DNA from 3 places in the Pseudomonas sp. H1_D04 genome. Region 2 is predicted to be linked to each of the others. Evidence: riboswitches for the same ligand, from Rfam matches in the RefSeq annotation. Region 2 holds a riboswitch; each other region holds the start of a gene.
The links. A riboswitch is a leader RNA that binds a small molecule or an ion and turns the genes downstream of it on or off. The one in region 2 is predicted to bind cobalamin.

Region 1: another riboswitch for cobalamin. It lies ahead of AB4N82_RS19515 (ABC transporter substrate-binding protein); the one in region 2 lies ahead of cobO (cob(I)yrinic acid a,c-diamide adenosyltransferase).
Region 3: another riboswitch for cobalamin. It lies ahead of cobW (cobalamin biosynthesis protein CobW); the one in region 2 lies ahead of cobO (cob(I)yrinic acid a,c-diamide adenosyltransferase).

Annotation. Positions count from the first base shown of each region.
Region 1 is NZ_CP162826.1:4,202,964-4,209,925, reverse strand. It holds gene uvrB (excinuclease ABC subunit UvrB) at 1-464, opposite strand, end outside; gene AB4N82_RS19535 (amino acid aminotransferase) at 808-2,004, shown strand; gene AB4N82_RS19530 (hypothetical protein) at 2,103-2,312, shown strand; gene ptrR (putrescine utilization regulator PtrR) at 2,357-3,229, opposite strand; gene AB4N82_RS19520 (aldehyde dehydrogenase family protein) at 3,335-4,717, shown strand; cobalamin riboswitch at 4,970-5,163, shown strand; gene AB4N82_RS19515 (ABC transporter substrate-binding protein) at 5,279-6,289, shown strand; gene AB4N82_RS19510 (FecCD family ABC transporter permease) at 6,286-6,962, shown strand, end outside.
Region 2 is NZ_CP162826.1:3,893,472-3,900,433, reverse strand. It holds gene cobD (threonine-phosphate decarboxylase CobD) at 1-655, opposite strand, end outside; gene cbiB (adenosylcobinamide-phosphate synthase CbiB) at 648-1,556, opposite strand; gene bluB (5,6-dimethylbenzimidazole synthase) at 1,553-2,203, opposite strand; gene AB4N82_RS18080 (cobyrinate a,c-diamide synthase) at 2,200-3,507, opposite strand; gene cobO (cob(I)yrinic acid a,c-diamide adenosyltransferase) at 3,504-4,115, opposite strand; cobalamin riboswitch at 4,195-4,447, opposite strand; gene AB4N82_RS18070 (PQQ-dependent sugar dehydrogenase) at 4,547-5,860, shown strand; gene AB4N82_RS18065 (C40 family peptidase) at 5,994-6,530, opposite strand; gene AB4N82_RS18060 (C40 family peptidase) at 6,675-6,962, opposite strand, start outside.
Region 3 is NZ_CP162826.1:5,988,764-5,995,725, forward strand. It holds gene AB4N82_RS27800 (ATP-binding protein) at 1-52, opposite strand, end outside; gene cobN (cobaltochelatase subunit CobN) at 278-4,039, opposite strand; gene cobW (cobalamin biosynthesis protein CobW) at 4,043-5,104, opposite strand; cobalamin riboswitch at 5,198-5,398, opposite strand; cobalamin riboswitch at 5,440-5,645, shown strand; gene AB4N82_RS27815 (CbtB domain-containing protein) at 5,742-5,930, shown strand; gene AB4N82_RS27820 (CbtA family protein) at 5,942-6,646, shown strand; gene AB4N82_RS27825 (cobalamin biosynthesis protein) at 6,643-6,962, shown strand, end outside.

The sequences.
Region 1 (6,962 bases), 310 kb from region 2:
TTTAAATACGCTTCCGGGCTGCCCAGGCCGTAGATACACGACACCGTGGTGACAATGATCGCGTCCTTGCGCTCCAGCAGCGCCTTGGTCGCCGACAGCCGCATCTGCTCGATATGGTCATTGATCGACGCATCCTTCTCGATAAAGGTGTCGGAAGACGGCACATAAGCTTCAGGCTGGTAGTAGTCGTAGTAGGAAACGAAGTATTCCACTGCGTTATTCGGGAAGAACGCCTTGAACTCGCCGTAGAGCTGCGCGGCCAGGGTCTTGTTTGGCGCCAGCACCAAGGTGGGCCGGTTGATCTGTGCGATCACGTTGGCAATGCTGAAAGTCTTGCCTGAACCGGTCACCCCGAGCAGCGTCTGGTGAGCCAGGCCGGCCTCGATGCCTTCGACCATCTGGCGAATGGCTTCTGGCTGATCGCCAGCGGGTTCAAAGCGGGTGACTAGTTGGAAATCCGACATAACGTACCTCTTGAAGTCACCCCGGACTGTAAACCCGTCGGGGAAGAAATAGACCACCACCCGCGAACTTTCAGAGCGAGCAGTAGGAAAAAACCATGATAGCCATAGAAGTGGTGGCGAATGTGACGGGTTTCAAGGCAATCGTCCTGCCTGCCATCTGGGATCGACGTTGCAATAAGACTAACGGTCAGCAAATAAACCGAAAAACTTGGCCGAAAAGCCGTTTCGGTTGTCGCCCTCAGCCGTGATGGCCTCTATACTAGCTCCCCGTTTGTGCACCGCTCTAGTGCATTCGGCTGGAGCGCGACACGTCCCTCCCTTCCCCCATAGAGCTGCCGCAAAAATGAGCCTGTTCTCCGCTGTCGAAATGGCACCACGCGATCCTATCCTGGGCCTCAACGAAGCATTCAACGCCGACACACGAACCACCAAGGTCAACCTTGGCGTAGGCGTTTACTGCAACGAGGAGGGGAAGATTCCACTCTTGCGTGCCGTTGCCGAAGCGGAAGCCATTCGCGTGGCGCAACACGCCGCCCGTGGCTACTTGCCGATCGACGGTATTGCCGCCTATGACAAGGCCGTTCAAACCCTGCTGTTCGGGAACGACTCGCCACTGCTCGAAGCTGGTCGTGTCGTGACCGTCCAGGCCGTTGGTGGCACTGGCGCCCTGAAGATCGGCGCTGATTTCCTCAAGCAACTGCTGCCAGACGCCGTCGTCGCCATCAGCGACCCGAGCTGGGAAAACCACCGTGCGCTGTTCGAAACCGCTGGTTTCCCGGTGCAGAACTACCGCTACTACGACGCCGCCACCCACGACGTGAACCGCGCCGGCCTGCTCGAAGACCTCAACGCCCTGCCGCCGCAGTCCATCGTGGTGCTGCACGCCTGCTGCCACAACCCGACCGGCGTCGACCTGAGCCCGACCGACTGGCAAAACGTGCTGGACGTGGTCAAGGCCAAGAACCTGGTGCCGTTCCTCGACATGGCCTACCAGGGCTTTGGCGATGGCATCCACGAAGACGCAGCCGCTGTGCGCCTGTTCGCGGAATCGGGCTTGACCTTCTTTGTCTCCAGCTCGTTCTCCAAGTCGTTCTCCCTGTACGGCGAACGTGTGGGCGCGCTGTCCATCGTCGGCGACTCCAAGGAAGAAAGCGCGCGCATCCTGTCCCAGGTCAAGCGTGTGATCCGCACCAACTACTCCAACCCGCCAACCCACGGCGCAGCGATCGTTGCCGCCGTGTTGAACAGCCCTGAACTGCGCGCCCAGTGGGAAGCCGAACTGGCCGAGATGCGCCTGCGCATCCGTGGCATGCGTGAGCAGATGGTTGCCGAACTGGCCAAGGCTGCGCCGGGCCACGACTTCAGCTTCGTCGGTCGCCAGCGTGGGATGTTCTCCTACTCCGGTCTGACCGTTGAGCAAGTCACCCGCCTGCGCAGCGAGTTTGGTATCTACGCGCTGGATACCGGGCGTATCTGTGTGGCGGCGTTGAACCAGTCGAACATTGCTGCGGTCACACAGGCAATCGTTCAGGTGCTGTAAACCTGCTAGCGTTGCACAGAAGGGGAAGCCATGGTTTCCCCTTTTTTGTGTCCAGCCCCTAGACTGAACCCTGACCGCCCCTTTGCTGTGAGAGCTCTATGAGAAACGACGACTTGGACCTGCGCGCCGACCGCGACGAACTGCACGACTACACCCCACGCGCGCCGCAGGTGAAGCGGCAGAAGAGTTTGGTGTTGCAGGTGGCCCTCGGTGTATTCCTTGGTGGTTTGGCGTTGTGGCTGGTGCAGTTGGGTGCGACAGCAATCATGGCGAAACTCGCCATGGGCACCTTCCAGTTCGGCGGCTGATAAAAAAACAGGTGGGACGGGACTTATCCCCTCCCACAGTGGATTCAGGCGGCTACCAGCCCGCGCTCTTCCAGCAACTTCACAAAGCTGTTCAAACTCTGCGAAACAGTCCCCCGCCGCCAGATCAACCAAGTGTTCAGCAAGCGAAAGCTGTCCATCAGCGGCCACACACTCACCGCAGCGAACCCGGGCATGCTTTCCAACATACTGCGCGGCATCAGCGCCAGCCCAGCACCGGCGCTGACGCAGGCGAGCATGCCGTGGTAGGACTCAATCTCGAAGATCTTGCCCGGCACCGCGCCATCCTGTGAGAACCAGCGTTCAAAGTGATGCCGGTACGAGCAGTTCGAGCGGAACGTATAGATGTTCTCGCCATTTACGTCCTGCCCCCGGCTGATCGGCGCATGGTGCAGTGGCGCGATCACCACCATCTCCTCCTCAAACACCGCCACGCCCTCCAGGGTCGAATGCAGCACCGGCCCGTCGACAAACGCGGCGGTCAGGCGCCCCGACAATACCCCCTCGATCATGGTGCCCGACGGCCCGGTGCTCAGGTCCAGTTCGACCTTGGTGTGCTTCTGGTTATACGCCGCCAGCAACGCCGGGATACGCACCGCCGCCGTGCTTTCCAGGGAGCCGAGGGCAAACGCCCCCTGAGGTTCTTCCCCCGCCACCGTCGCGCGGGCCTCTTGCACCAGATCGAGAATGCGCCGCGCGTAACCGAGGAAATTCCAACCCGCCGGCGACAGGCGCAGTCGGCTCTTCTCGCGGATAAACAGCTCCACGCCCAGATCCTGCTCCAGTTGCTTGATCCGCGTGGTCAAGTTTGACGGCACCCGATGAATCAACTGCGCGGCGGCGCTGATGCTGCCTTGTTCGGCGACGGCCTTGAAGATTTCCAGTTGCACGAGATCCAATTCATTCTCCATTCGTGAACGTATTGCTTAATATTATTCAGTTTCCAGAAAAGATCCAGCCCCGTACGCTGACCTCCATTCCCAACGTACACGCAGGACGGTGCCATGAACGCGAACACCCACGCCTTATCGATCAATCCCGCCAACGGCCAAACCGTCGGCAACTATCCCTACGAAACAACAGCGCAGTTGGATGCCGCCCTCGACCGCGCCACCAGCGCCTTCCGCACCTGGCGCCGCCAGCCGGTGAGCCAGCGCGCCGAGCTGCTGTTAGCCCTGGCCGCCGCCTTGCGCGAGCAAGCCGAAGCCATGGCGCAGATGATCACTCTGGAAATGGGCAAACCCATCGCCCAGGCACGTGCCGAAGTCGAAAAATGCGCGCAACTGAGTGAATGGTACGCAGCCCAAGGCCCGGCCATGCTCGCCCCGGAACCGACCCTGGTCGACAACGGCACCGCCCACATCGAATACCGCCCGCTGGGCCCGATTCTCGCCGTAATGCCGTGGAACTTCCCGGTATGGCAGGTACTGCGCGGCGCCGTGCCAACCATGCTCGCCGGCAACACTTACGTGCTCAAACACGCGCCGAATGTGATGGGCAGCGCCTACCTGATCCAACAAGCGTTCCGTAAAGCCGGCTTTGCTGAAGGCTTATTCGAAGTGATCAACGTCACCCCCGAGGGCGTGTCCAAAGCCATCGCGGACTCACGCATTGCCGCCGTGACCCTCACCGGCAGCGTGCGCGCCGGCATCGCTATCGGCTCCCAGGCCGGTGCCGCGTTGAAAAAATGCGTGCTGGAACTGGGCGGCTCCGACCCGTTCATCGTGCTCAACGACGCCGACCTCGACGCCGCCGTGCAAGCCGCGCTCATCGGCCGCTTCCAGAACAGTGGCCAAGTCTGCGCCGCCGCCAAGCGCCTGATCATCGAAGCCGGTGTTGTGGAAGCCTTCACGGCCAAGTTCGTCGACGCCAGCCGTGCCCTGGTGATGGGCGATCCCACATCAGCTGCCACCTACATTGGCCCAATGGCCCGCTTCGACCTGCGCGACGAGCTGCACGGTCAGGTCCAGGCCACCCTGGAGGAAGGCGCGACCCTGTTGCTCGGCGGCCATAAAGTCACAGGCGACGGCAACTACTACGAGCCGACCGTACTCGCCAACGTCACCGACCAGATGACCTCGTTCAAACAGGAACTGTTCGGCCCCGTGGCCTCGATCATCACCGCCCGCGACGCCGACCACGCGGTGGCCCTGGCCAATGACAGCGAGTTCGGCCTCACCGCGAGCATCTTCACCACTGACGCAGCGAAAGCACGGGATATCGCCAATCAGCTGGAAACCGGCGGGATCTTCGTCAACGCCTTCAGCGTCTCCGACCCACGGGTGGCGTTTGGCGGCGTGAAGAAAAGTGGATTCGGTCGCGAGCTGTCGCACTTCGGCGTTCGCGAGTTCTGCAATGCGCAGACGGTGTGGCTGGATCGAAAATAACCCCGGCTGCGCAGCGGGCCTTTCATGGCAGGCGGCCGTGTTGTGGTGAGCGATCTGATCGCGCATTTAGGCGGGATCAAGCAAAAAACGGATTGCGAAGCTACTGACGAACACACATTGGCCGCCTCCTTTTTGCGAGGCGCGAACGTCCTAGCGACTTTTTAACGATAGGCGCCATGACTTGGCGCGACATCGAAGATCGCGCCACCGGCACGCGAACTGAAGCTCAGCCTCCCTCTGCGAGGCTGAATCAACTACCATAGCGCCGCCGGTTCCCCCATGGGACTAATAGGGAATTCGAAACGCCGCCCGCGGCGTCAATCGAAACTGCCCCCGCAACTGTAGGTGCCGAGCCTGCTCCTTAACGCCACTGGACCTCGTCCGGGAAGGCTGGAGCGTGGCGAAGACGCATCAGTCAGGAGACCTGCCGGCCCAGCACAATCACTAACCGGCGGGGTGTCCGGGAAGGACATCCTTGCCTGCCCGACCGGCAGCGTTCAAGGGCGTATTTCCGAGCCGTACTGCCCCTGCTTCACCTACGGTTCACACGGAGATCGCCCCATGCTGCCACGCGTTACTGCCCTGATCACCGGTCTGGGTTTCTGTGCCCTGGCTCAAGCGGCGCCCACTCACTACCCGCTGACTATCCAAAACTGCGGCAGCGCCGTGACCTTCCCGCAAGCCCCCGCACGCAGCGTGACCATCGGCCAGGCCGCCACCGAAATGCTGTATGCCCTGGGCGTCGGCGACAAAGTGGTCGGCACCTCGCTGTGGTTCAACAGTGTGCTGCCCCAGTACCAGGCGCAGAACGACAAAATCGAACGCCTGGCCAACAACGAGCCAAGCTTTGAAGCCGTGATCGCCAAACGCCCGCAACTGGTGGCTGCCGAGCTGGAATGGGTGGTCGGCCCGCAAGGCGTGGTGGGCACCCGTGAGCAATTCCACGAATTGAAGATCCCCACCTACCTGCTGCCTTCCGACTGCGAAGGCAAGGACAATCTGGTGGGCGCCGACGGCACGCGGCTAGAGCCGTTCCGCATCGAGACCCTCTACAAGAGCATCAGCCAACTGGCCGAGATTTTCGACGTGCAGGCGCGCGGCCAACAGCTGAACGACGACCTCAAGGCGCGCCTGGCCAAGTCCGTTGCCACGGCGCAGAGTAAAGGCCTCAAGCAAGCCAGCGCGCTGGTGTGGTTCTCCAGTTCCGAGATAGCCAGCGACCCGTACGTGGCGGGCCACAAGGGCATCCCCGAATTCATGCTCGAAACCCTCGGCCTGCACAACGTGGTGCAGTCCGATGAAGAGTGGCCCGCTGTTGGCTGGGAAACCATCGCCAAGGCCAATCCGACGTTCCTGGTGATCGCCCGCATGGACCGTCGCCGCTACCCTGCCGACGACCATGAAAAGAAACTCGCCTTCCTGCGCAGCGACCCGGTCACGCGCAACATGGACGCCGTCAAACACAACCGCATCATCATCCTCGACGCCTTGGCGCTGCAGGCCAGCCTCCGCACGTTCGATGGCCTTGAACAGCTGGCCGGCGCCATCGACGGCTACGACCTGCGCAAATGAGTAAAAGCGTGATCCGCACCCTGCTCGCCCTGACCCTGCTTTCAGCCGCCCTACTCGCGGGCGTGGCCATCGGCGAAACGTCCATCGAGCCGCAGGTGGTGCTTCAAGTGCTCGCCAATAAGCTGTGGAACGCCGGCTATCTGCTCGATCCAATCGACGAAGGCGTGGTGTGGAACTACCGCCTGACGCGCGCCCTGGTCGCTGCCGCGTGCGGTGCGGGGCTGGCCACCTGTGGGGTGATCTTGCAGTCGTTGCTGCGCAACCCGCTGGCCGATCCCTATCTGCTGGGTATCAGCGCCGGCGCCTCCACCGGCGCGGTGTTGGTGGCGCTGATGGGCGTGGGCGGCGGGTTGATTTCACTGTCGGCCGGCGCGTTTGTCGGGGCCATGGCGGCGTTTGCCCTGGTGATCTTGCTCGCGCGGGCCAGCGGCTCTATGAGCGGTACCGGCCAGATCATCCTCGCGGGCATTGCCGGTTCGCAGATGTTCAATGCCCTGACCGCGTTTCTCATTACCAAGTCGGCCAGTTCCGAGCAGGCCCGCGGCATCATGTTCTGGCTGCTGGGCAACCTCAGCGGTGTGCGCTGGCCTTCGGTGTGGCTGGCGGTGCCGGTAGCGGTTGCCGGCTTGGCGGTGTGCTTGTGGCATCGGCGTGCGCTGGATGCGTTTACCTT
Region 2 (6,962 bases):
CGACCTGTTCAGCGAGCAACTTGAGCAACTTGCGTTCGGCCAGCACAAACCCCAGACGCACGCCGGCCAGGCCAAAGAACTTGCCGAACGAGCGCAACACAATCAGACCGACCTGATGAGCCTGGCCTGCCAAACTCAACTCCGGCGTCACGTCCATAAACGCTTCGTCCACCACCAGCCAGCCGCCGCGCTGGGCCAGCCGTGTGTGCCAGTCCAGCAGGCGTTGGGGAGTCAGGCTCTGGCCTGTAGGATTGTTGGGATTGACCACCACCAAAACGTCGAGGCTATCGAGGAAGAAGTCGACTTCCTGTTCCTGCACCTCGCGCACTACATACCCGGCGCGGCGCCAGGCTTCGGCATGCTCGGCATAGCAAGGCGACAGCACGCCGACTTTGCCGGATCGGCGCAGGCGCGGCAGCAACTGGATCGCCGCCTGGGAACCGGGCACCGGCAATAAATGCGCGGCCCCGTAGTACTCGCTGGCAGCCTGTTCCAAGCCGTCGTCGGTCTCTGGCAATCGTGCCCAGGCACGCTGCGGGATCGGCGGGATCGGCCAGGGCCAAGGCGCGAGACCGCTGGACAGGTCAAGCCAGTCGGCCTCGGCAATCCCGTATTGAATGGATGCTTTACGCAGTCGGCCACCGTGTTCAAGCATAGAATTGCGCCCCCACACATAGGATCAGCAGCCACAACCATACGCCGCGCTGCACCAGTTGCCAGCCTCGGTCGATGGAGTCGGCATCCGCCGCCGGGCCTTCGCCCAATGGCGGACGCTGGTGCACTTCGCCGTGATAAATCGCAGCACCACCCAATTCAACACCCAAGGCGCCTGCGCCGGCAGCCATCACCGGCCCGGCGTTGGGGCTGTCCCAGGTCGGGCCCTGGGTGCGCCAGCATTTGAGGGCCAGGCGGGTTTTGCCGAGCACGGCGTAGGTCAAGGCCACCAGGCGGGCCGGAATGTAGTTGAGCACGTCGTCGATTTTCGCTGCGGCCCAGCCGAAGCGCTCGAAGCGTTCGTTGCGATAGCCCCACATGGCATCAAGGGTGTTACTCAATCGGTAGAGCACCACGCCCGGTACGCCAGCGACCACGAACCAGAACAGCGCGGCGAATATCGCATCGCTGCCGTTTTCCAATACTGATTCGGTGGCGGCGCGGGCGACTTCGGTGCGATCCAGCTCGCTGGTCTGGCGGCTCACCAGGTAACTCACCCGCGTGCGGGCTTCATCCAGGTCATCGCTGCGCAACGCCTGGGCCACCGGCATCACATGCTCGCCGAGGCTGCGCATACCGAGGGCGCAGTACAACGCCAGAATCTCCAACACCCAGCCGATATACGGCGCCCACGACAACGCGGTGGCCAGCAGCGTCAGCGGCACCACGGCGATAAACCACGCCGTCACGCCGTGACTGCGCCAGCCACGGCCGCCACTGTTGAAACGTTGCTCGATGCGCCCGGCAAAATTGCCGAACGCCACCAGCGGATGCCAGCGCCTGGGCTCGCCCAGTAGCGCATCCAACGCCACTGCAGCGACACACAGCAAGGCCACACTCATTGACTTACTCCCCACGTATTCTCATACAACATGTCACTCAGCGGACGCGGTTCGGTCCAGCCTTCGAGCTGCAACATCGGTGCCGGATAGAACTCGACAACCGGCCCCAGGCACAACACAGCCAGAGGTTTTGCGCCGGGCGGCAGGCCCAGCAAATCGGCCAGGGCCTGGGGCTCAAACAACGAGACCCAGCCCATGCCAAGGCCTTCCACGCGAGCGGCCAGCCACAGATTCTGGATCGCGCAGGACAGCGAGGCCATGTCCATCTCCGGCAAGGTGCGCCGGCCGAAAATATGGCGCTCGCGATCATCCATCAATGCCGCCACCAGTACTTCGGCACAGTCATTGATGCCTTCGACCTTAAGCCTCATGAACTCATCGGTGCGCTCGCCAAGGGCCTCGGCTGTGCGCACGCGCTCTTCTTCCACCAGTTGCTGGATCTGCCCGCGCAGGTGGCGGTCGCTGATGCGGATAAAACGCCAGGGCTGCATGAGGCCGACACTCGGCGCCTGATGCGCGGCCTGAAGCAGGCGGTGGAGCAATTCAGGGGCGACAGTGCCACCGCTGAAGTGGCGCATGTCGCGGCGTTCGGCAATGGCGCGGTAAACGGCATCGCGGTCGGCCTGGGGGAAGGCGTTGTCAGTCATGGCGCTATCGTGGGTAAAAACAATGCGGCCACAGCAGCCGGATTCGACGGAAAGTAGAAGTGCACGTAAGAGGCCGTCATCCGCCCCTGTCGGTAGACCGCTTCGGCCCCGCGCCCACCATTGGGGCTCAGACCACGGGCAATCGGTTGCCATTCGGTGCTGGTCAGGGAGTGGTGATAGGTATGGCCGCGCAGTACGCCTTCCGGCAATTCGACGCTTTGCAGCGCCAGGGCCGCCAGTTTCTTTTGCATCACTGCATCACCCTGCAACAGGCCGAGCAGTTCGGCGCGGTTGCCGTCGACGTCGGTGAGGGAGTTCAGCAGGTAGAGCATGCCGCCACACTCAGCGAGCAACGGCTTACCCGCCGCATGGTGAGCACGGATGGCGTCGAGCATCGGAGTATTTTCCGACAACGCCTGGTGGTGCAGTTCCGGGTAGCCGCCAGGCAGATACAGACTGTCGGCGTCAGGTAATTCGCGATCGTGGATCGGGGAGAAAAATGTCAGCTCAGCGCCCATCGCCCGCAACAGGTCAAGACTGGCGCCGTAGGTGAAGGCGAAGGCTTCGTCGCGGGCCACGGCAATGCGGAAACCGGCCAACAACGGCTCAGCTTTCATCACTTCAGGCGCGGCGAAGGTCACGGGCGGCGGTAAAGCGACTTCGCAACTGCTGCCCAAGGCTTGGGCGGCGGCGTCCAGGCGTGCATCGAGGTCATTCAGTTCGCTGGCTTGCACCAGGCCCAGATGACGGCTCGGCAGCTCGATTCCCGTCTCGCGGGACAGCGCGCCGTACCAGCGCAGGCCTTCAGTGAGGCTACCTTCGAGCAATTGCGCATGGCGCAACGTGCCGACGCGGTTGGCCAACACGCCCGCGAACGGTAGATCCGGCTGGTAGCGCGCAAGGCCCAGCGCCAGAGCACCAAAGGTTTGGGCCATGGCGGTGCCATCAATCACGCCCAGCACCGGCACGCCGAAATGCCGCGCCAGGTCGGCACTGGAGGGCGTGCCGTCGAACAGACCCATCACGCCTTCGATCAGGATCAGGTCGGCCTCCCCCGCCGCTTCCCACAGCAGGCGGCGACTTTCCTGCTCGCCCACCATCCACATATCCAATTGATACACCGGCGCACCGCTGGCGCGTTCGTGGATCATCGGGTCCAGAAAGTCCGGACCGCATTTGAACACGCGCACCCTACGTCCCAGATTGCGGTGCAAACGGGCCAGGGCGGCGGTGACGGTAGTTTTGCCTTGGCCGGACGCCGGTGCGGCGATCAATACGGCCGGGCAATGACGGGGCTGATTCAAAGTTCGACGCCCTTCTGTGCCTTGATACCGGCCTGGAATGCGTGTTTGAGCATGCCCATTTCGGTGACGGTGTCGCCCATCTCGATCAGCTCCGGCTTAGCGCCACGGCCAGTGACCACCACGTGTTGCATCGGCGGGCGGGCTTGCAGGTCGCTGAGTACTTGGTCCAGGTCGAGGTAACCGTGCTTGAGGGCTATGTTCAGCTCGTCCAGCACCACCAGGCCGATGGTTGGGTCTTGCAGCAGTTCGCGGGATACCGCCCAGGCTGCCTCGGCGGCGGCGATATCGCGCTGGCGGTCCTGGGTTTCCCAGGTAAAGCCTTCGCCCATGACGTGGAAACGCACTTGCTCGGGGAAGCGGCGGAAAAACAACTCTTCGCCAGTGCTGTTACGCCCCTTGATGAACTGCACCACACCGCATTGCATCCCATGGCCCATGGCGCGAGCGAGCATGCCAAACGCTGAGCTGCTCTTGCCTTTGCCGTTGCCGGTGAGTACCAGCAGCAAGCCGCATTCGTTAGGGGAGTTGGCGATGCGCTCGTCGATCACGGCTTTTTTGCGCAGCATGCGCGCCAAGTGGCGTTCGTCGCGGTCGGGGGTATCGGTCATGGCAGCTCTCCGTTGGGGCTGGACAAAAACGGCGGGCAGGAAAAAGAAAAAACAGACAGCCAAGCATCGCCCACCGTGATGCTGTTGGATGATCCAGGCCGGTCTCCGGGCTCATGAGTGGCGCAGCTCTTGTAGAGAGCAAGCAGGCCAACGCTGCGCCTTCCCATATCGCACGCGATACAGTGGCAAAAGCAGCGTCTTGACTCATTTACCGTTGCGGGGGCAGCGCCGGAATTGCGGCGGCGCTGTGTACAAGCGCGCTCACTCACCGGCTTCCCTGTTTCACTCTGTCGACCCATGGGTCACAGAGCACCTGGAACAAGCGGCGAAGGTTAGTGGGTTGGGGGTGGAGCGTCAATGAAAGCTGGTCGAGTACTTGAACCATCGCACCACCGCCCTCCTCTACCCTTACAGGTATCAAGGAGAACACCATGCATAAAACCAGACTCGCCCTGTTAATCATGCTTGCCGGCACCCTCGCGGCGTGCGGAGAAAGCTCAACCCTGAAGGTTTCCGACGGCACCGGCCCCTCGCCCCGACTGCCGGAACCGAACAAAACGCTGATCCCTACCGTCAACATCGCTCCGGCCATCGGCTGGCCAGATGGCGCGAAGCCAACGGCAGCCCCCGGCACCCAAGTGGCCGCGTTCGCCGAGGGCCTCGACCACCCGCGCTGGCTGTATGTGTTGCCTAATGGCGATGTGCTGGTGGCGGAAACCAACGCACCGCCCAAACCGGATGACGCCAAGGGCATACGCGGCTGGGTCATGGAGAAGGTCATGGGACGTGCCGGCGCCGGGGTGCCGAGCCCGAACCGTATCACTCTATTGCGCGATGCCGACCACGACGGCGTCGCCGAAACACGTACGGTGTTCCTGGAAAACCTCAATTCGCCGTTCGGTATGACCCTGGTCGGAAACGACCTGTATGTGGCCGACTCGGACAAGCTGCTGCGTTTCCCCTATCAGCCAGGCGAAACTGCCATCAAGGCCCAAGGCTCCAAGGTGGTCGACTTGCCAGGCGGCCCTCTGAACCACCACTGGACGAAAAACGTGGTGGCCAGCAAGGACGGCAGCAAGCTGTACGTGAGCGTCGGCTCAAACAGCAACGTCGGTGAAAACGGCCTGGAGGCGGAACAGGGGCGTGCCGCGATCTGGGAAGTCGACCGCGCCAGCGGCCAGCACCGTATTTTCGCCTCCGGCCTGCGCAACCCCAATGGCATGGCTTGGGAACCGCAGAGCGGCAAGCTGTGGACGGCGGTGAACGAGCGCGACGAGATCGGCAGCGACCTGGTGCCGGACTACATCACCTCGGTCAAGGACGGCGGTTTCTATGGCTGGCCGTTCAGCTATTACGGCCAGCATGTGGATGTGCGCGTCACGCCGCAGAACCCGGACCTGGTCGCCAAGGCCATTGCGCCGGACTACGCCGTAGGGCCGCACACCGCTTCTTTGGGCCTGACGTTCGCCGAGGGCAGCAAACTCCCGGCGCCGTTCAGCAACGGCGCATTCATCGGCCAGCATGGCTCGTGGAATCGCAAGCCGCACAGCGGCTACAAGGTAATTTTCGTGCCATTCGAGGCAGGCCAGCCTAAAGGCCAGCCGGTGGACGTGCTGACCGGCTTCCTCGATAAAGATGAGAAAGCCATGGGCCGCCCAGTGGGCGTGGTGATTGATCAGCAAGGGGGTTTGCTGGTAGCGGATGACGTGGGGAACAAGGTATGGCGGGTGTCGGCGGCCAAATAAACGCCCCCAGAAGCATCACAAAACCAATGTGGGAGGGGGCTTGCTCCCGATAGCAGTGGGTCAGGCACAGACACTGTGACTGATACTTCGCTATCGGGGGCAAGCCCCCTCCACAATTAGTTCGGTATTGGGTTCAGGGATTACGTGCCAGGTTTGCTGGCAATACCCGCTTGGCGCTCAGATAAGCATTCTGCCAATACGCCTTGGACAGGGTATCGAGCTTCACCGTACCGCCGGTTTGCGGCGCATGGACAAAGCGGCCCTCGCCCACATAGATCCCAGCATGGCTGACCTGCGAACCACCACCGGTGGCGAAGAACAGCAGGTCACCGGTTTGCAGGTTCTGCTCACTCACGTCCTGAGCGCGCATCACGATCAGCTCACGGGTAGTGCGTGGCAGGGAAATGCCGGCGGCGTCACGGAACACAAAGCCGATCAGGCCACTGCAATCAAAGCCCGAGTCCGGCGTGTTGCCACCCCAGCGATAAGGCGTGCCGACCAGGCCCAGCGCACGGAAGAGCACGTCTTCAGCAGCAGGCGAGAAGTTCTGAGTGGCGTAGTTGAATACTGGCTTGGGCTTGACCGCGACAGGAGCAGGCGGCGGACGGCTGGCGCAGGCGCTGAGCAGCGCGGCGCAAACGAGAAGAACTAGGCGGGCTGACGTCGACATGTGCAGAACAATCCTGATCTGGATGCGGCTTTCGCTGCCGAACGCTGAAAACCAGAACGCGCAAGCAAGGCTCGCGCGAACGGATTACAACAATGTCCAGGGATTCTAGCGCTTACACGTCAAACTTCAAGTATCACTTTAAGTTTACTTGCTAGCGGTAACGGTCGTCGGGGCCATGGCGAGTGCACGCTTGGCTTCGATGAAGGTTTTGCTCCAGTAACTGTCGCCCAGGTTGTCGACTCGGACACCGCCACTGCGACGGCTGCTGGAGTGGATAAACTGGTTATCACCCAGGTAAATACCGGCGTGACTGACACGACCACGACCTGCAGTACTGAAGAAAAGCAGATCACCGGGCTTGAGGTTGTTGCGCGCGACCAACGGTGCGTTCACGTTGATCATTTCGCGAGTGGAGCGTGGCAAGTTCATGCC
Region 3 (6,962 bases), 2.1 Mb from region 2:
GGTCGTCGGCGCCGACCACGGCGGACAGCGGGAAATGGGGAATATCGGTCATCCGGTCTCTCTTTAAATTCTGCTGTACACGTAATCACCCTGTCACGAGCCCGCTTCTTGTGGCGAGCGGGCTTGCCCGCGCTGGGCTGCGAAGCAGCCCCAATAGAAGCGCCGCAGTCTGCCAGGCAGCTCCGAGGCTATGTTTTGGGGCCGCTTCGCAGCCCAACGCGGGGCAAGCCCGCTCACCACAACAGCACCGCCCGCCACAACAGGCCCATCTCGCGTTCTAACTGTCTTCTTCTATATCCAGCAACAGATTTTCCAACGCTTCACGGTACGCCCCCGGCTCTTGCCAAAGGCCACGCTGTTGCGCCTCCAGCATGCGCTCGGTCATGTCCCGCAACGCCGCTGGGTTGTGCTGCTGCACAAACGCGCGGGTGTCGGGGTCGAGCAGGTAGGCGTCGGCGAGCAAGGCGTATTGATGATCGTCGATCAGCGCGGTGGTGGCGTCGAAGGCGAACAGATTGTCCACGGTCGCGGCCATCTCAAACGCACCTTTATAGCCATGACGCTTCACCCCATCGATCCACTTGGGGTTGGCAGCGCGGGCACGGATCACCCGGTTCAGCTCTTCCTTCAAGGTGCGGATCTTCGGCAAGTCCGGCTGGCTGTGATCACCGTGATAGCTGGCAGCCTTATCGCCGCTCAGGGTTTCCACGGCGGCGAGCATGCCGCCCTGGAATTGGTAGTAATCGTTGGAGTCGAGCAGGTCGTGCTCGCGGTTGTCCTGGTTTTGCAGCACGGCCTGCACCTGGCTCAGGCGCTGGGCGAACTGCTCGCGGGCGGCGGTGCCTTCGTCGGCGCCGCCATAGGCGTAGCCGCCCCAGTTCAAGTAAACCTCGGCCAAGTCCTCGCGGCTTTGCCACAGGCGGCCATCGATCGCGCCCTGCACCCCTGCGCCATAGGCACCGGGCTTGGCGCCAAAAATGCGCCAGCCGGCCTGTTTCGCCGCGACCTCTTCATCCAGGCCAGACGCCAGCAACGCCGCTCGTTCGCTGCGCACCTTGGCGGCCAGTGGGTTCATGTCGTCCGGTTCGTCCAACGCCGCCACCGCCTGCACCGCCGCGTCAAACAGGCGGATCAAGTTGGCGAAGGCATCGCGGAAAAACCCGGACACCCGCAGCGTCACATCCACACGCGGGCGGTCCAGCAGGCTGACCGGCAGGATTTCAAAGTCATCCACCCGCTGGCTGCCCGTGGCCCACACCGGGCGCACGCCCATCAGCGCCATGGCCTGGGCGATATCATCGCCGCCGGTGCGCATGGTCGCGGTGCCCCAGACCGACAGGCCCAACTGGCGCAAATGATCGCCGTGGTCCTGCAAATGCCGCTCAAGAAGCAAGCTGGCCGACTGGAAGCCGATGCGCCAAGCCGTGGTGGTGGGCAGGTTGCGCACATCGACGGTGAAGAAATTGCGCCCGGTGGGCAGTACATCCAAGCGCCCACGACTCGGCGCGCCGCTCGGACCTGCCGGCACGAAACGGCCGTCGAGGGCTTCCAGCAAACCGCGCATTTCCGCCGGGCCGCAGGCATCCAGGCGTGGTGCCACGACGATGCGCAGGCTTTCGATAACCGCTTTCACGTCTTCCCAGCCGGGTTCTTCCAACTGTTCAAGGGGACCTTCCAACGCCTGCTCGATCAGCCGCGCTGCGTACAACTCCAGACGCTCGCGGGTGTCGCCGGCGGTGCGCCACACCTGCGCATCGATGCTCTGCAACACCGCCGGGCGGCGCCCAGTCCACGGTTCGGCCAGGGCGCAGTCCAACGGGTCGAAGCCCAGCCCAAAGGCCTTGGCCACCACGCGCAGCAAGCTCGATTGCGGGCCACGGCCATCGCCTCGGGGGATGCGCAGCAAGGCCAGCAACGTATCAATGCGCAAACGGCCTTGCGGCGATTCACCGAAGATATGCAGGCCGTCGCGGATCTGCGATTCCTTCAAATCACACAGGTAGGTGTCCAGGCGCGGCAGCCAAATCGCCGCATCGGCGTCGCCATCCAGTTCAAGCTCCTGGTCGATACGGGTTTCGCGCACCAGCTTAAGGATGTCTTTTTGCAGCTCACGGGCACGGCGTGGGTCGAGCAGTTGGGCCTCGTAATACTCGTCCGCCAACAGCTCCAGGTCACGCAGCGGGCCGTAGGTTTCGGCGCGGGTCAGCGGCGGCATCAGGTGATCGATGATCACTGCCTGGGTGCGCCGCTTGGCTTGGGCGCCCTCGCCCGGGTCGTTGACGATAAAGGGGTAGATATTCGGCAGCGGCCCCAGTATTGCGTCAGGCCAGCAGTGTTCCGACAGGCCCACGCCCTTGCCTGGCAGCCATTCCAGATTACCGTGCTTGCCCACATGGATGACGCCATGGGCGCCATAGGTGTGGCGTAACCAGAAATAGAACGCCAGATAGCCGTGGGGCGGCACCAGGTCCGGGTCGTGGTACACCGCACTGGCGTCCACTTGGTAACCCCGCGCCGGCTGGATGCCGACGAACGTCAGGCCCAGGCGTAGGCCGGCGACCATCAGGCGGCCATCGCGGAACATCGGATCGTTATGGGGCGTGCCCCAGCGCTCCAGCACGGCGCGCTGGTTGGCTTCAGGCAGGCGCTTGAACATCGCCTCGTACTCATCCAGGCCCAGGCTTTGATGGCACGGGCGCAAGTCGAGGCTGTCCAGATCGTTGGTGACGCCACCCAGCAAGTCGTGGATCAAGGCGGTGCCGCTTTCCGGCAGTGCCGCTGGCACCGGGTAACCTTCAGCTTGCAACGCACGCAGGATATTCAGCGCCGCCGCCGGGGTGTCCAAGCCCACGCCATTGCCGATGCGGCCATCGCGGGTCGGGTAGTTGGCAAGGATCAGCGCGATGCGTTTATCCGCATTCGGCACACGCGCCAGTTCGACCCAACGGCGCGCCAGCTCGGCGACAAAATCCATACGCTCGGGCGCTGCGCGGTAGCACACCACATCCGACTGGCTGCGTTCGCTGCGCCAGGCCAGGTCTTTGAAGCTGATCGGCCGGCTGATAATGCGGCCGTCCAGCTCCGGCAAGGCAATGTGCATCGCCAGGTCGCGCGGGCCCAGGCCTTGTTCACTGGCCTCCCAGCCGGGCTGGTTATCCTGGGCGCAAATCGCCTGGATCACCGGAATATTGCGGCGAAATGGCCGCAAATGCGGGGCTTCGGGGCTGGATTGGGCAAAACCGGTGGTATTCAGAATCACCGATGCCTGCACGTCATCCAGCAAATCCTCGACCACCGCGAGGCAGCCGGGCTCTTTCAAACTGGCCACCGCCATCGGCAACGGGTTGAGGCCCGCCGCCTGCAAGCGCTGGCAGAACACATCGATAAAACCGGTATTGGCCGCCTGCAAATGGGAGCGATAGAACAGCACCGCCGCCACGGGTTGGTCGGCGTGCCAATCTGCCTGCCAGTCGCTCAGGCGAGCATTGGCTTTGCCGGGATGATAAATCGCCGTACGCGGCAAGGCTTGCGGCTCGGCCCACGGGTAGTCGCGGCCCATATAGCCGCTGGCCAGGCAGCGATAAAAGTCCAGCGCGTTGCCCAGCCCGCCCTGGCGCAGAAACTGCCATAGGCGATCCCGCGCCTCGACGCCGACGGTACTGAGACCGCTGAGTTCCGGGTCCGGGCGATCATCCCCCGGCACCAGGATCAGCTGCACACCGCGCTCGGCCAACTCCACCAAGCGCTCGATGCCGTAGCGCCAATAACCGATGCCACCGTGCAGGGAAATCAGGATGACCTTCGCGTGGCGCAGCACCTCATCGACATACAGGTCGACCGAAGCGTGGTTCTGCACCTGCATCGGGTTGGCCAGACGCAGGCTCGGGTAGTCATCCGGCAACTGCTGGGCCGCTTCGGCCAGCAGCGCCAGGCTGGAATCACCGCTGCACAGGATCACCAGTTCGGCGGGGGTCTGTCCAAGGTCGGCAATATTGTCGTCCGCGACAAAACCACCGGGCTGAGTCCTGAGCAGGTGCATGGATTAAACGCTGAGCGCGGCGCGCAGTTGCACTTCGAGGCCGACCGCATCCAGGTCCTGGCCGATCAGTACCAGGCGCGTGATGCGTGCTTCGTCAGCACCCCAGGCGCGGTCGAAGTGTTTGTCAAAGCGGGTGCCCACGCCCTGGATCAACAGGCGCATCGGCTTGTTCGGGATCGCGGCGAAGCCTTTGACACGCAAGATGCCGTGTTGCACGACCAGTTGAGTCAATGCGTCGAGCAGCAGCGCTTCGTCGGCCTGGGGCAAGTCGATGGAGATGGAATCAAACGCATCGTGGTCGTGATCGTCTTCACCTTCGTGGTGATGATCGTGATGACTATGACGACCGTCGATATGCTCTTCGGAGCCGGCACCCAGGCCAATCAACACGTCCAGGGGCACGCGACCGCTGCTGGCTTCGATGATTTTGACGGCTGGCGGCAGCTCTTCGGCGACTTCCAGGCGCACACGGGCCAGGTCTTCCGGGCTGATCAGATCGGCCTTGTTAAGGATGACCAGGTCCGCGCTGGCCAGTTGGTCGGCGAACAGCTCGTGCAGTGGCGACTCATGGTCCAGGTTCGGGTCGAGTTTGCGCTGGGCGTCCACTTGATCGGGGAACGCAGCAAAGGTACCGGCGGCCACGGCCGGGCTGTCGACCACGGTGATCACCGCGTCAACCGTGCAGGCGCTGCGGATTTCCGGCCACTGGAAGGCTTGCACCAGCGGTTTTGGCAGGGCCAGGCCCGAGGTTTCGATGAGGATATGGTCGAGGTCGCCGCGACGGGCGACCAGTTCGCGCATCACCGGGAAGAACTCTTCCTGCACAGTGCAGCACAGGCAGCCGTTGGCCAGTTCGTACACGCGGCCATTGGCTTCTTCTTCGGTGCAACCGATGGAGCATTGCTTGAGGATTTCACCATCAATGCCCAACTCGCCGAACTCATTGACGATGACGGCGATGCGACGGCCCTGGGCGTTGTCGAGCATATGGCGCAGCAAGGTGGTTTTGCCCGAGCCGAGGAAGCCGGTAACGATGGTGACGGGGAGTTTGGCCAGTGTTTTCATCGGATGCCCTTGGGGGCGGGCATACGGGACGATAGGCCCTGCGGCGCGGCGCAGAAGCGGATTTCGTCACCGGATCACCCCGCCCGGTTGAATTAGAAAATCGGTTGCGAGGCAGGTCTCCTGGCTTAGGGCTTGCGGGTCGTTAGACCGGCGCCGGCTGCGCCTTCCCGCCGTTGATGGCAGTGGCGTGGCAGTCGGATGAACCCTTCACAGTTGCGGGGGCAGCCGCGGATTGAACCGCGTTCCCTTCTTAGCTTCGGCCTGGGCCGAAGAACCTCGAAGGTGCAAGGCTACAGGGGCTCGGTGAATTTGACTACCGTCGCTCTGCATGCTTTCCTACATGCCTTGTTTCGGGTGCCCTTCACAGGGTGAAACGGGAAACCGGTAAATCATGGCTGCCATGACCAGTCCGGTGCTGCCCCCGCAACGGTAAGCGAGTGAAGCGTCAGATCCACTGTGCCTGTAAGGCATGGGAAGGCGATGCTTTATAGACCCAGTGTCCCTCGCAAGCCCGGAGACCGGCCCGAAAAACCAGATAACAAACCCGCGGTGGGCGGGCGCTGTTCGGAACTCTGCGTGCCTGGCTCGCGGGGTTTTCATGCGCTCGTTTCATCCAGACACCTGAAAGGGACGCGCCATGTCGATCATCAGCAGCACTTCGCACTCCGCCAGCAGCACCTCTACCTTGAGCCAACGCCTGACCGCCGCCATCGGCGCGTCGATCCTCGGCGCGTGTCTGGTGTATTTCGCCGGTTTCTCGCATATCGAGGCGGTGCACAACGCTGCCCACGATACCCGCCACAGCGCCGCGTTCCCGTGCCACTGAGACCTGCCGACATGATCAAGCGTATTGCGCAAACCGCAGGTTTCACCGGCCTGTTGGCCGCGCTGCTGCTGACCCTGCTGCAAAGCTTTTGGGTCGCCCCGCTGATTCTTCAGGCGGAAACCTTTGAAAAAGCCCCGGCGGCAACCGAAGTGGTGCATGAGCACGCTGCCGGCGCTGCTGCCCACACCCACGATGCCGAAGCCTGGGAGCCTGAAGATGGCTGGCAGCGCGTGCTGTCGACCACCGGTGGCAACTTGGTGGTGGCGGTTGGTTTTGCACTGATGCTGGCCGGCCTCTACACATTGCGCGCCCCCACCCGCACGGCGCAGGGCCTGCTGTGGGGCCTGGCCGGTTACGCAACCTTCGTGCTGGCGCCGACGATGGGCCTGCCACCCGAGTTGCCGGGCACCGCCGCCGCTGATCTGGCACTGCGCCAGACGTGGTGGATCGGCACTGCGGCCTCCACCGCTGCCGGGATTGCGCTGATCGTGTTCGGGCGCAACTGGCTGCTGAAAGTGCTGGGCGCTGCCATCCTCGCGGTACCTCACGTCATTGGCGCGCCGCAACCGGAAGTGCACGCAATGCTCGCGCCGCAAGCCCTGGAAACGCGGTTCAAAATCGCTTCGCAACTGACCAACGTGGCGTTCTGGCTGGCCCTGGGCCTGATCAGCGCCTGGCTGTTCCGCCGCAAACGCGACGATCAATACTCCGCATGACCTACGTGGTCGGCCTGGGTTGCCAGCGGGGTTGTGAGGTTCATACCCTGATGGCGCTGTTTGATACCGCTCTCGCCGAGGCAGGGATTGATCCCCAATGCATCACCGCGCTGGCCAGTATCGACCGCAAACACGACGAGCCAGGCTTACTGGCTCTGGCACGGCACTTGAACCTGCCGCTGGAGTGCTTCAACGCCGAGCAACTGGCGATTTATGAACACCGGCTAAGTCACAAGTCCGACGTTGCGTTCGCCCATACGGGGTGTTACGGCATCGCCGAAAGTGCCGCCCTGGCCCTTGTTGAACAGCTCGGCGG